Regions from separate parts of the Mesorhizobium sp. M0491 genome, predicted to be linked through region 1. Evidence: predicted binding sites of a transcription regulator. Region 1 holds the regulator's gene; each other region holds the start of a gene.
What was found. Region 1 encodes PhoB, which activates phosphate uptake and scavenging genes when phosphate is short. Its sites were predicted from a motif close to TGTCATNNANCTGTCAT; they were not measured.
Positions count from the first base shown of each region.

Region 2: NKI69_RS13900 (acid phosphatase) is a predicted target of PhoB. The motif match lies at 2,032-2,048, and genes of this name have one in related genera.
Region 3: NKI69_RS21165 (esterase-like activity of phytase family protein) is a predicted target of PhoB. The motif match lies at 2,468-2,484, and genes of this name have one in related genera.

Region 1 covers NZ_JAMYRE010000015.1:78,590-82,802, forward strand. The annotation lists gene eglC (endo-1,3-1,4-beta-glycanase EglC) at 1-760, opposite strand, end outside; gene phoB (phosphate regulon transcriptional regulator PhoB) at 1,297-1,986, opposite strand; gene phoU (phosphate signaling complex protein PhoU) at 2,003-2,710, opposite strand; gene pstB (phosphate ABC transporter ATP-binding protein PstB) at 2,737-3,555, opposite strand; gene pstA (phosphate ABC transporter permease PstA) at 3,573-4,213, opposite strand, start outside.
Region 2 covers NZ_JAMYRE010000009.1:131,538-135,750, forward strand. The annotation lists gene NKI69_RS13895 (alpha-hydroxy acid oxidase) at 1-1,115, opposite strand, end outside; gene NKI69_RS13900 (acid phosphatase) at 1,292-1,987, opposite strand; gene NKI69_RS13905 (cytochrome c1) at 2,115-2,987, opposite strand; gene NKI69_RS13910 (cytochrome b) at 3,016-4,213, opposite strand, start outside.
Region 3 covers NZ_JAMYRE010000016.1:31,957-36,169, reverse strand. The annotation lists gene NKI69_RS21170 (MATE family efflux transporter) at 1-697, opposite strand, end outside; gene NKI69_RS21165 (esterase-like activity of phytase family protein) at 868-2,352, opposite strand; gene NKI69_RS21160 (GcvT family protein) at 2,596-4,213, shown strand, end outside.

The DNA of each region.
Region 1 (4,213 bases):
TGCTCAACGTGCTGCCGTTCGGCGCTCCCCACCAGAAATTGGAATTCCAGGTGCCGTCCTGCCCGTCCCGAAGGCTCAGCGTGTTGAAATCGTCGGAGAAGGACAGCGTCATTGCGGACTTGTCGATCGGAAGTTCGAACTGGGTGGGCTGCAGCTTGTCGATGGTCGTATTCTTGAACACCAGGATCTCGTCGGATCCGAGGTTCAGCATCACGTTCGATTCCACCTGGACCATCTGTGAACGGACGGCATCGAACGAAGTGAAGTCGTAGCCGTCAAGCCGGACCGCATCGGTCGCACCGAAGTCGAAGATAAGATCGCTTCCATTACCTTTGGAGATGGCGAAAGTATCGGCGCCATCGCCGCCGATCAGGACATCATTTCCCTTGCCGCCATCCAGCGTCTGGTGACCCGACCCGCCCTTGATGATGTTGTCCACCGCATTTCCGAACGCAAATCGGTTGGTGCCGGTAACGACGAGGTTCTCGAAATTGTCGGGGAGCTTGTAGCTCATCCATGTGTCGATCGTGTCGATCCCTGCCCCAGGATCCTCGACCACCTTATTGTTGGTGGAATAGAGATGATAGTAGTCGTCGCCGGCGCCACCGTAGATCGTGACAGTGACGCCGGTGTCTCCCCAGAAGGAGTCGTTGCCGGAGGTGCCATGCAGTTCCGGTCCAGACCCGGTGGCCGAGAACCAATGAGTGGAAGCGCCGGTGTAGGCAAGAGGGATGCCCTTGGCATTTAAGACCGTGCTCATCAGAAATCCTTCCCAATGGTGCCCGACCTGGTCAAAAGTCCGGCGACCGCTTCCAAGCAACGCTGCAAAGAACGAGATCGTTCCACAGAATCGTCATTAGATCCGAGATCGCGTTGAGAAATCGACAGACGAGCAATGAATAAAGAGGAGAGGACTCGCAATAATTTGAAGTAATTTATTAAAATTGTATATTTCTGCAGAATACGCGTCATCCGACGAACGTATATCTAAATTAACTCAAAGTCATTCTTGCGTGGCTTTCTGGTCGGAGCCTGCGGGCAAGATGGCGACGTACCAAGTAATTCGCCGTGGTTCCTGCGGCCAGCCGGGGCCCAATAGAGAGTTTGGGAGATCGAGGAACGCGAGAAGCTGCCTGTCGCTTTGGTCCAAATGCAGTCATTCGAAACCTGATGAGGATGACCGCTCCTGTCGTCACGTGCTCGCTCCCCATCGATGAGACGAGTGCAACATTCCACCGGCTGTTGGCGACCGCGTGCTAATCGAGTTTTCCCGATCTATCGGGACGGAACAGCCACCTAGTCTTCCCTGATCGCGTAGCCCGCCCCACGGATCGTGCGGATGACATCAGGCATGCGGCCGTTGTTGACCGCCTTGCGCAGCCGCCCGACATGTACGTCGACCGTGCGCTCGTCAATGTAGATCGTTTCGCCCCAGACATTGTCGAGCAACTGGCTGCGCGAGAACACGCGGCCTGGATGGCGCATCATGAATTCGAGCAGGCGGAACTCGGTCGGCCCGAGCCGGATCTCGCTCTTCTTGCGATAGACCCGGTGCGACTCGCGATCGAGCACGATGTCGCCGACCTTTAGCACGCTGGACAGCACTTCCGGCTTGGCCCGGCGCAGCAGCGCCTTGACCCTGGCCATGAACTCCGGCGTCGAGAAGGGCTTGACCAGATAGTCGTCGGCACCGGTCGACAGGCCGCGCACGCGGTCGCTTTCCTCGCCTCGCGCGGTCAGCATGATGATCGGCAGCCGCTCGGTCTCGGGACGCATTCGCAGGCGCCGGCAGAGTTCGATACCGGAAACCGCAGGCACCATCCAGTCGAGCACCAGAAGATCGGGAACGTTCTCCTGCAGCCGGATTTCGGCCTCGTCGCCGCGCGTCACCACCTCGACCTGGTAACCTTCGGATTCAAGATTGTAGCGGAGCAGCACGCCTAGCGGCTCCTCATCCTCCACCACCATGATGCGTGGTGCGATCATCGGCTGGTCACCCCTGTTATGCCGCTGGCGCGGACATTGCCGTCTCGTCCTGCTTCGGACGATTGGCTGGCAACTGCGTGCCGGTCAAAACATAATAGGCATTTTCGGCGATGTTGGTCACGTGATCGCCGATCCGCTCGAGGTTCTTGGCGCAGAACAACAAGTGCGTGCACGCCGTGATGTTGCGGGGATCTTCCATCATGTAGGTCAGCAGCTCACGGAACACCGAGGTGTATTTGACGTCGATGCGTTCGTCATTGTTTCTGAGCGTGGCAAGCGCTGCCGGGTCGGCGGCGGCATACTCGTCCACGACCCCCTGCACCTGGATCAGCACCAGTTGCGCCATCGCGTCGATCGAATGCGAAAGGTCGTGCGGCGTGACACTCAGCCCGACAGTGCCGACGCGCTTGGCGATGTTCTTGGCAAGGTCGCCGATGCGCTCAAGGTCGCCGGCCATGCGGATCGAACCGACCACCGCACGCAGATCGTTGGCCATTGGCTGGCGCTTGGCGATCAGCGTGATGGCGCGATCGTCCAGCTCGCGCTGGCGTGCATCCATGATGGCATCATCGGAAACCACGCGCTGCGCCAGCGCATTGTCCGAATTGAGCAAAGCCCTGGTCGAGCCACTGACCATCGAGCAGGCGAGATCGCCCATGTCGCGGATCAGCTGGCTGATCTGCTCCAGATCCTCATCGAAAGATGCGACGGTATGTTCACCCATGATCTTCGTCCCTCGTATGCCTGAGCTCAGCCGAACCGGCCGGTGATGTAGTCCTGGGTGCGTTTGTCGTCGGGGGTGGTGAACATCTTGTCGGTGGCGCCCTCCTCGACCAGATAGCCTAGATGGAACATCGCGGTGCGCTGCGACACGCGTGCTGCCTGCTGCATCGAATGGGTGACGATGACGATGGTATAGTTCTGACGCAGTTCGTCGATCAGTTCCTCGACGCGAGCAGTGGCGATCGGGTCGAGCGCCGAACACGGTTCGTCCATCAGGATCACCTCGGGTGACACGGCGATGGCGCGTGCAATGCACAGACGCTGCTGCTGGCCACCGGAAAGACCCGTGCCAGGTTCTTGCAAACGGTCCTTGACCTCGTTCCAGATCGCCGCCTTCTTCAGGCTCGACTCTACGATCTGATCCATGTCGGCCTTGCGCTTGGCCAATCCGTGGATGCGCGGACCATAGGCAACGTTCTCGTAGATCGATTTGGGGAACGGATTGGGTTTCTGGAACACCATGCCGACGCGCGCCCTGAGTTCGACGACATCGATGTTCTTGTCGTAGATGTCTTCTTCGTCGAGCGTTATCTTGCCGGTTACCCGTGCTGAATCGATGGTGTCGTTCATGCGGTTGAGGCAGCGCAGGAAGGTGGACTTGCCGCAGCCGGAGGGGCCGATCAGCGCCGTCACCTGGTTCAGGCGGACGTCGAGATCGACGTCGAACAGCGCCTGCTTCTCGCCATAGAACACGCCGACCTTGTCGCCGCGCATTTTGATTACTTCGTTCGACTTCATCTTGTCGCCCACTGCGTTTTCAAGGGACTGTTCGGTCATGATGTTCATACCAAGATGCCTTTTTTCTACCAGCGCCGCTCGAACCGACGCCGAAGCACGATCGCGGTGATGTTCATGGCCATGAGGAAGACGAGCAGGATGATGATGGCGCCCGACATGCGCTCGACGAAGGCGCGTTCGGCCTCGTTCGCCCACATATAGATCTGCACCGGCAGCGCGGTGGCCGGATCGAAAGGCGTCGTCGGTGGATCGGCGACGAAGGCGACCATGCCGATCAGCAGCAGAGGCGCGGTTTCGCCGAGCGCACGCGCCAGACCGATGATGGTGCCGGTGAGGATGCCGGGCGCGGCAAGCGGCAGGATGTGCTGGAACACCATCTGCATCTTGGAGGCGCCAAGACCGAGAGCCGCCGAGCGGATCGACGGCGGCACCGCGGCAAGTGCGGCGCGCGTGGCGATGATGATCGTCGGCAGCGTCATCAGTGTCAGCACCAGGCCGCCGACGAAAGCGGCGGAGCGCGGCATGCCCAGGAAATTGATGAACACCGCGAGGCCGAGCAAGCCGAAGACGATTGACGGCACCGCGGCCAGATTGTTGATGTTGACCTCGATAAGGTCGGTGAAACGGTTCTTCTTGGCGAACTCCTCCAGATAGATGGAGGCGGCGACGCCGATCGGCAGCGCCAGGAGCAACACGATCACCATCA
Region 2 (4,213 bases), on a different contig from region 1:
TGTTCGATCGAACTGCAGCCCATCAGCTTCATGCCGCGTTCGATCTCGACCCGCATCTGCTCAAGCGCCCGTTCGACCCCGGGCTGGCCTGCCGCCGCGAGCGGGAACAGATAGTAGCGTCCGACGCCGACGGCCTTGGCACCGAGCGACAGCGCCTTCAGCACATGGGTGCCGCGCTGCACGCCGCCATCCATGATGACGTCGATCCTGTCGCCAACGGCGTCGACGATCTCGGCAAGCTGATCGAACGCCGCCCGCGAGCCATCCAGCTGCCGCCCGCCATGGTTCGACAGCACAATGCCGCTGCAGCCGATGTCGACGGCGCGTCTTGCATCCTCCACCGATATGACGCCCTTGAGGCAGAACGGACCCGACCAAAGCTTGACCATCTCGGCCACGTCGTCCCACGTCATCGACGGGTCTAGCATCTCGGTGAAGTAGCGGCTGATCGACATCGTGCCGCCACCCATGTCGACATGCTCGTCGAGCTGCGGCAGCTTGAACCCCTCATGGGTGAAATAATTGATCGCCCAGGCCGGCTTGAGCGCGAACTGCGCCATTCCGGCGAGATTGAGCTTGAAGGGAATGGCAAAGCCGGTGCGTTTGTCGCGCTCGCGGTTTCCCCCGGTGATGCTGTCGACGGTCAGCATCATCACCTCGACGCCGACCGCCTTTGCGCGCTGCATCATCGCCCGGTTAAGACCTCGGTCCCGGTGGAAATAGAACTGGTAGACCTGTGGGCTGCTGCTGATGCCGCGCGCCTCCTCGAGGCTGACGGTGCCAAGCGAGGAGACGCCGAACATGGTGCCGTATTTGGCGGCGGCCCTGGCGACCGCGCGCTCACCCTGATGGTGGAACAGGCGCTGCAAGGCGGTCGGCGAGCAATAGAACGGCATCGCCAGCTTCTGGCCCATGACCGTCACCGACATGTCGACCTCGCTCACTCCGCGCAGCACGTTGGGAACAAGGTCGCAGGTCTCGAAGCTTTCGGTGTTGCGGCGATAGGTGACCTCATCGTCGGCCGCGCCGTCGATGTAGTTGAAGATCGGCCCGGGCAGCCGCTGCTGTGCCATCCGCCGGAAATCGGAAAAGTTGTGACAGTCGCTGAGCCGCATCATCGAATTCCAAAGGCCATGGCGGGACGAGCTTCTCGCCACCGTTCGATGCGTCGAATATCAACCTGATGCCGCCATGCCAACGGACTAATTGCCGAACTTTCGCTTGAGCACGAGCGTTAACAAAAAAGGAGCGCCTTAAGCGCCCCTTCCCGTCTAAATCCGGCTGACGAGGATTACATGCCGAGATCGGAACGAAGCTCGGCCCTGGCCACTTCATATTCAGCCTTGAAGTCGTCCCGGTTGAGCAGGACCGCGGCAATAACGCTGCCGGAAATCTTGCCCATCTCGACGTCGGACGCATAGTGGATGCCGCCGACCTCGCGGTTGTGGGCGTATTCGGCCGCACGCGCCATGATCTCGGCGCGCTTTTCCGGGACCATGTCGGACAGGATGATGCCCATCATCGTGCCTACGGTGGCATGGCCGGACGGCCAGGAACCGGAGCTCGACAGCTTGACCGCCGGCTTGACGAGATCGCTGAGCTGATGCGGGCGCGGGCGCTTCCAGACATCCTTGGCCGGGTCGACTACAGCCCCTTCAGTAGCCACCACGCGATCGAAGAAAGCGCTGAATTTCGGCAGCGTTTCCTTGTTGAATTTCGGCCCCATGACGTCGGCAAAGCGCCAGACATTCTCCTCGGCATCAGCCACCGCGCTGGCGACCATCTCCGGGGTGCGCGTCACCTGCAGCGTCAGCACCTCGCCGAGTTCGGCCTTGGTCTGCGCCGAATCGTTTGCCGGCGGCGGCGGCAGGATCATCGTCAGGTCGACGTCCTTGTTGGTGACGAAGGGCTGGGCGTCTTCCGCTTGCGCTGCCGAGCCGAGGATGAGCAGCAACAGGCCTGCCGCGAGCGATGCGTATCTTTTCATGAATGCGATCCTTTGATGAGAGCAGCACAGGATCGCCGGATGCGATGACGGCCATGTGACATGACCAGCCTCCGGAAATGCAAAAGGGCGCCTCTCGGCGCCCTTCGCGATCACTTGATTGTATGGCCTAGTGGGCCACGCCTTCCCACACCTTGCGCTTGGTGAGATAGACCAGCGCGCCGAACAAAAGCAGGAACACCAGAACGCGAAAACCGGTCTTCTTGCGGTCTTCCATATGCGGCTCGGCCGCCCACGCCAGGAAGGCGGAGACGTCGCGGGAATACTGGTCGACGGTCTGCGGCGCACCGTCATCATAGGTCACCTGGCCGTCGGAGAGCGGCTTGGGCATTTTCAGCGACACGCCGGACATGAAGTACGGATTGTAGTGGGTGCCTTCCGGGATCACCATGCCGGCCGGCGGCGTCTGGTCGTAGCCGGTCAGCAGCGAGTGGATATAGTCGGGACCGCCGGCATCGTATTGTGTGAAGATGTCGAAGACGAATTGCGGAAAGCCGCGCTCGACGCCGCGCGCCTTGGCCAGCAGCGACATGTCGGGCGGGGCAGCGCCGCCATTGGAAGCAGCAGCCGCTTCCTCATTGGCGAAGGGCGGCGGGAAATGGTCGGACGGCTTGCCGGGACGGTCGAACATGTCGCCGGCATCGTTGGGGCCGTCATGGATTGTGTACTCGGCCGACAGCGTCTTGATCTGCGCATCGGAATAGCCGAGGTCCGACAGCGTGCGGAACGCCACCAGGTTCATCGAATGGCAGGCCGAGCAGACTTCCTTGTAGACCTTGAGGCCGCGCTGCAACTGCGCCTTGTCGTAAGTGCCGAATGGGCCGGTGAAACTCCAGTCCATTTCCTTTGGCTCGTCGATCGGGAAATGCGTCGGATTGGCCACATTGTGTGCCTCTTCGGCGGCGATCGCCCGAGTGCCCGCGGCCCCAGCGGCGACCGCCACGAGGCCGATCAGCGCCAGCGAGGTGAGAATCTTTTTCATGCCAAATCCCCTTAGATTCTCTACCCGCTCAGCCTTTGGTTTCCGGAGCCGCCGTAGCGCCCGCCGGATGTCCGCTGCCGCCCTTGTTCTTCTCGAGCACCGCCTCGGTGATCGAGTTCGGCAGCCGTCGCGGCGTCTCGATCAGGCCGAGCACCGGCAGCGCGATCAGGAAGAAGGCGAAGTAGAACAATGTCGCCATCTGCGCCATGAACACATAGCTGCCTTCGGCCGGCTGCGAGCCCAGCCAGCCAAGCAGGATGGCATCGGCCACGAACAACCAGAAGAACAGCTTGTACCAGGGCCGGTAAACGGCCGAGCGTACCTTCGAAGTGTCGAGCCACGGCACCAGGAACAACATGACGATGGCGCCGAACATGCACAGCACGCCGCCGAGCTTGGAGTTGATCGGCCCGACATTGAAGGTGATGGCGCGCAGGATCGCGTAGAACGGCAGGAAGTACCATTCGGGCACGATGTGGGCCGGCGTCTTCAGCGGGTTGGCGACGATGTAGTTGTCGGGATGGCCGAGATAGTTCGGCAGGTAGAAGACGAAATAAGCGAAGAAGAACAGGAACACGATCATGCCGAACGCGTCCTTGATGGTCGCGTAGGGGGTGAAGGCGACAGTGTCGGTCTTCGACTTGACCTCGATACCCGTCGGGTTCGACTGGCCCACGACATGCAGCGCCCAGATGTGCAAAACGACGACGCCGGCAATCATGAACGGCAACAGATAGTGCAGCGCAAAGAAACGGTTCAGCGTCGGGTTGTCGACGGCAAAGCCGCCGAGCAGCAGCTGCTGAATCCAGTCGCCGACCAGCGGAATGGCGCTGAAGAAGCCGGTGATGACGGTGGCGCCCCAGAAGCTCATCTGGCCCCATGGCAGCACGTAGCCCATGAAACCGGTCGCCATCATCAGGAGATAGATGATGCAGCCGAGGATCCAGAGCAGTTCGCGCGGCGCCTTGTAGGAGCCGTAATAGAGGCCACGGAAGATGTGGATGTAGACGGCGACGAAGAAGAACGAGGCGCCGTTCGAATGCATGTAGCGCAGCAGCCAGCCGGAATTCACGTCGCGCATGATCTTCTCGACCGAGCCGAAGGCCAGATTGGTGTCAGCCGTGTAATGCATGGCCAGCACGATGCCGGTCAGGATCTGCGCCACCAGCATGATCGAAAGGATGCCGCCAAAGGTCCACGCATAGTTGAGGTTGCGCGGCACCGGA
Region 3 (4,213 bases), on a different contig from region 1:
GCAGCGGATGCTTGCGCACATAGAGCACGATCAGGATGGCGATCACGCTTACCGTCTGGCCGATCAGCGTCGACGTGGCGGAGCCGGCGATACCGAGTTCGGGAAACGGCCCGATGCCGGCGATGAGCAATGGGTTGAGCACGATGTCGAGGACGACGGCCAGAGCCATGAAGAAGAAGGGCGTGCGTGAATCGCCGGCACCGCGCAGCACGGTCATGACGAAGGACAGAAGGTTCATCATCGGCACGGCGACGAAGATGATGCGCAGATAGGACCGGGCCAGCGGCAAGGCATCGGCCGGTGTGCCGAGCGTGTTGAGAATGGCGTCGACCCAGATCCAGCCGCAGACCGCGAAGATAACCGAGACGAGGAAGAAGAACGTCGCGCTGGTGCCGACGATGCGGCGCGCCTCGGGCAGGTCGCGGGCACCGACCGACTGGGCCACCAGAATGGTGGCCGCCATGCCGATGCCAAACACAGTGCCGAGGATCAGGAACAGGACGAGGTTGGCGTTGGAGGTGGCGGTCAGCGCCGATTCGCCGAGGAAACGGCCGACCCAGACGGCGTTGATCGATCCGTTGAGCGACTGCAGCACGTTGGAGCCGAGCACCGGCAAGGCGAACAGCAGAAGCGTGCGCGGGATCGGGCCGCTGGTCAGGTCGCCGGTGCGCCGGCGCGCGGGCATTTTTTCGTCCATGGCGGGCAGCTCGGCAGATGGTGATTTGGGATCCAGTCCACGATGATATCGCAGGCGGGACCGAGATGCACCCTTGCGAACGCGCCGCACGGCTGAAAGCCGCTGCCCCCCGTTCATATCAGCCGCTGCCCCAGCGGACGCGCCAAGCGCGCCCGTCCGTGCAGTGGTCGTTACTTCTTGGCCAGACCCGGCAGCGTGACCTGATAGACCAGGAACATGGTGTCGACATTGGCGCCGTCTTCCGCCTTGTAGGGCGCGGCAACCTGGAAACCGTCCTGGGCAAGGAAGTCGTTGTCGTTGGCGACGAACAGGAAGTAGTCGTCGGGCAGCTTCGCATCGATCACGCTAACCACCGACATCGCCTCCCACTTCTCCGACAGGTTGTTCTTGTCGTTCGGCGCGCCATTGTGCAGGCCGAAGCGGCCGAGCTCGGCACTGTCGTTGATGTCGATGAATGGCGTCAGCTTGGCCGGTGTCACCGATGGGTCGACGACGCCCTTGGGGGCGACCGGCTTGTCAGCGGCATCGAAGGCGCTGTCGGCGATGTCGGTCGCGGTGGATAGGTCGACGACGTTGACCTGGCGATAGAGCGAGGCATCGCCCTTCAGGCCCTGGCCGTTGCCGCTGTCGCGCGCCAGCATCAGGAAGGTCTGATCCGACAGTGCCACGATCTCGCTCTGCGCGGCGACCTTGGTCTTGCCCTTGGCATCCTTGAACACCGGCAGCGGCACGACATACTCATGCGCCAGCTTGAGATGGCCGAGGTCGGATGCGTCGTAGACCAGGGCGCGGGTGTTCTGGCGCGTGGCGGGCGAATCGCCGCCGTCCTGCCGGGGCGCCGACTGCAGCACGGCGATCAGGAACTTGCCGTCTGGCGTCATTGCCATGCCTTCGAGGCCTTGGTTGTTCTGGCGGCCGGTTTCGGGATCCTTCGGATCGGGCTCGGCGGCACCGGGTCCCGGATTGTCCGAGGCGAAGTTCGGCGTGCCGTGGCGCATCGGCACGAGGGCGGCCGGGGGCTGGGTTGCCGACAGCAGATGCCCGTCGGCGGAAAACCGATAGATGTTCGGGCCGTATTCGTCGGAGATGAACATCGAACCATCGGGCAGCCGCACGATCGCCTCGTTGTCGAGCGCCAGCTTGCCATTGTCGGCTTGCGGCAGGATCGGCATGTCGCCGCTTGCCGCGCGCACGCCGTTGAGCGGATCGAGGCCTGTGGCATCAGCGCCCTTGTCGTCGGTGAGCAGCATAGTGTCGGCAAGCGTCGCCTTGACGCCCGTCTGCTCCTGGCCGGCAGCAGGTGCCGCACCCAATGCAGTCGGCGTGAATTCGATGCCGATCGTGTTGAGGCGCGGCCGGTAGTCGGTCGTGCCGACCACATTGTAGCCGCGGTCCGGCAGCAGCCAGAGCGAGCCTTTGTAGCCGCCAGCATCATGCGTCCAGCCTGATGTGTCGATCGCCATGCCGGAGCCCGAACCAAACGTCTCGCCGAACTTGTCGCGCTGAGCGGCCGCGATGCGACCGACGCCGACCAGCCCTTTGTTGACAAAGCTCGTGCCGCCGACGGTCGCGGTGCTGTCGGCGAGGGCCGGCGTCAAGGCGGTGAACAAGGCCAGCGCGACGCCGAGCGACGCGGTTCGGTACAGGTGTTTCATGGATAATCCTCTTTGTGATGGATGTGCCGGAGCGGCCGCGGGATGAAAAACTGAAAGAGGTGCGACACCGATGGTGCCGCGCGCGCCTCCCCGAAACGCGGTCTACGGCGCGAACATGATGCTTGCGTGACAGCACGCAGTGCATGCCGGCGGTCGACGAAAAACGATGCGCGCGCGCGGAACTAGACACTTATGTCCAGTGCGTATATGGTCCAGCCTTCGGACTAACCGTGGAGGGAAGCCTTGAAGTCGCACTACCGCGCAGTCGTCATTGGGGGTGGCGTGGTCGGGGCCTCGGTCCTCTACCACCTGACGCGTTTCGGCTGGAGCGATGTGGCGCTGATCGAGCGTGCCGAACTGACGGCCGGCTCGACCTGGCACGCGGCGGCCGGGTTCCACGCGCTCAACGCCGACCCCAACGTCGCGGCGCTGCAGGACTACACCATCAATCTCTACCGCGAGATCGAGGCCGAATCCGGCTGGGATATCGGCCTGCATATGACCGGCGGCGTCAACATCGCCAGCGATCCCGCGCGCTGGGAGTGGCTGAAATCGGCCTGGGCGGTGTTCCAGTCGGTCGGCATCGAGACCGCTAGGTTGGTAACGCCCGATGAGATCAAGACGATCTGCCCGATCGTCGACGTCACCGGTGTGCTTGGCGGGCTGCATGATTCCAACGAAGGCCATCTCGACCCGTACGGCACGACGCATGCCTATGCCGGCGCTGCAAAAAAGCGCGGCGCCGACATCATCCTGCGCAACCGGGTCGTCGAGCTGATGGCGCGCGCCGACGGTCGCTGGGATGTCGTCACGGAGCAGGGCACCATCATCGCCGAGCACGTCGTCAACGCCGGCGGGCTGTGGGCAAAGCAGCTCGGCCGCATGGCCGGCGTCGACCTGCCGGTGACGCCGATGGAGCACCATTATTTCATCACTGAGGACATTCCCGAGATCGCGGCGCTGGACAGGGAAATCGGCATCGCCGTCGATCTCGATGGCTTTTCGTATCTCCGGCAGGAGCGCAAGGGCGTGCTGCTGGGCGTTTACGAGCAGAATCCGAAGCACTGGAACATGGATGGTGCGCCATGGGACTACGGCATCGAGCTGATCCCGGAAGACATCGATCGCATCAGCCCGGAACTCGCCAAGGCGCATGAGCGCTTCCCCTGCCTGGCGACTGCCGGCATCCGCAAATGGGTCAACGGTGCCTTCACCTTCACCCCGGACGGCAATCCGATTGTCGGGCCGGTGCGGGGGCTGAAGAATTACTGGGTCGCCTGCGGCGTCATGGCCGGTTTCAGCCAGGGCGGCGGCGTCGGCAAGTCGCTGGCCGAATGGATGATTTACGGCGAACCGCAGGCCGACATTTTTGGCATGGACATCGCCCGCTACGGCGCCTTCGCCGCCAACCGGGAATATCTCAAGCAGACGACACGCCAGTTCTATTCGCGCCGCTTCGTCATGACCTTTCCCAATGAGCGGCTGCCCGCCGGCCGGCCGCTGAAACGCCCCGGCGCCTATGACGGCATGACGGCCGCGGGATGCGAATGGACAGCGTCGTGGGGGCTGGAAATCCCGGCCTATTTCGCGCCGATGGGATTTGCCGAGAACACGACGCTGCGGCGCTCCAACGCCTTCGACATCGTCGGCGACGAGGCGCTGCAGGTGCGGCGCGCCGCCGGTCTCGTCGATATCTCGGCCTATTCGCGCTATGCGGTGGCGGGGCCAGGTGCGGAAGCCTGGCTCGACCGGCTGCTCGCCTGCAAGCTGCCGAAACCCGGACGGGCCGGCCTGGCGCCAATGCTCGGTCTTGACGGACGGCTGAAGGGCGATCTCACCGTCTTCAACTGGGGCGGCGGCA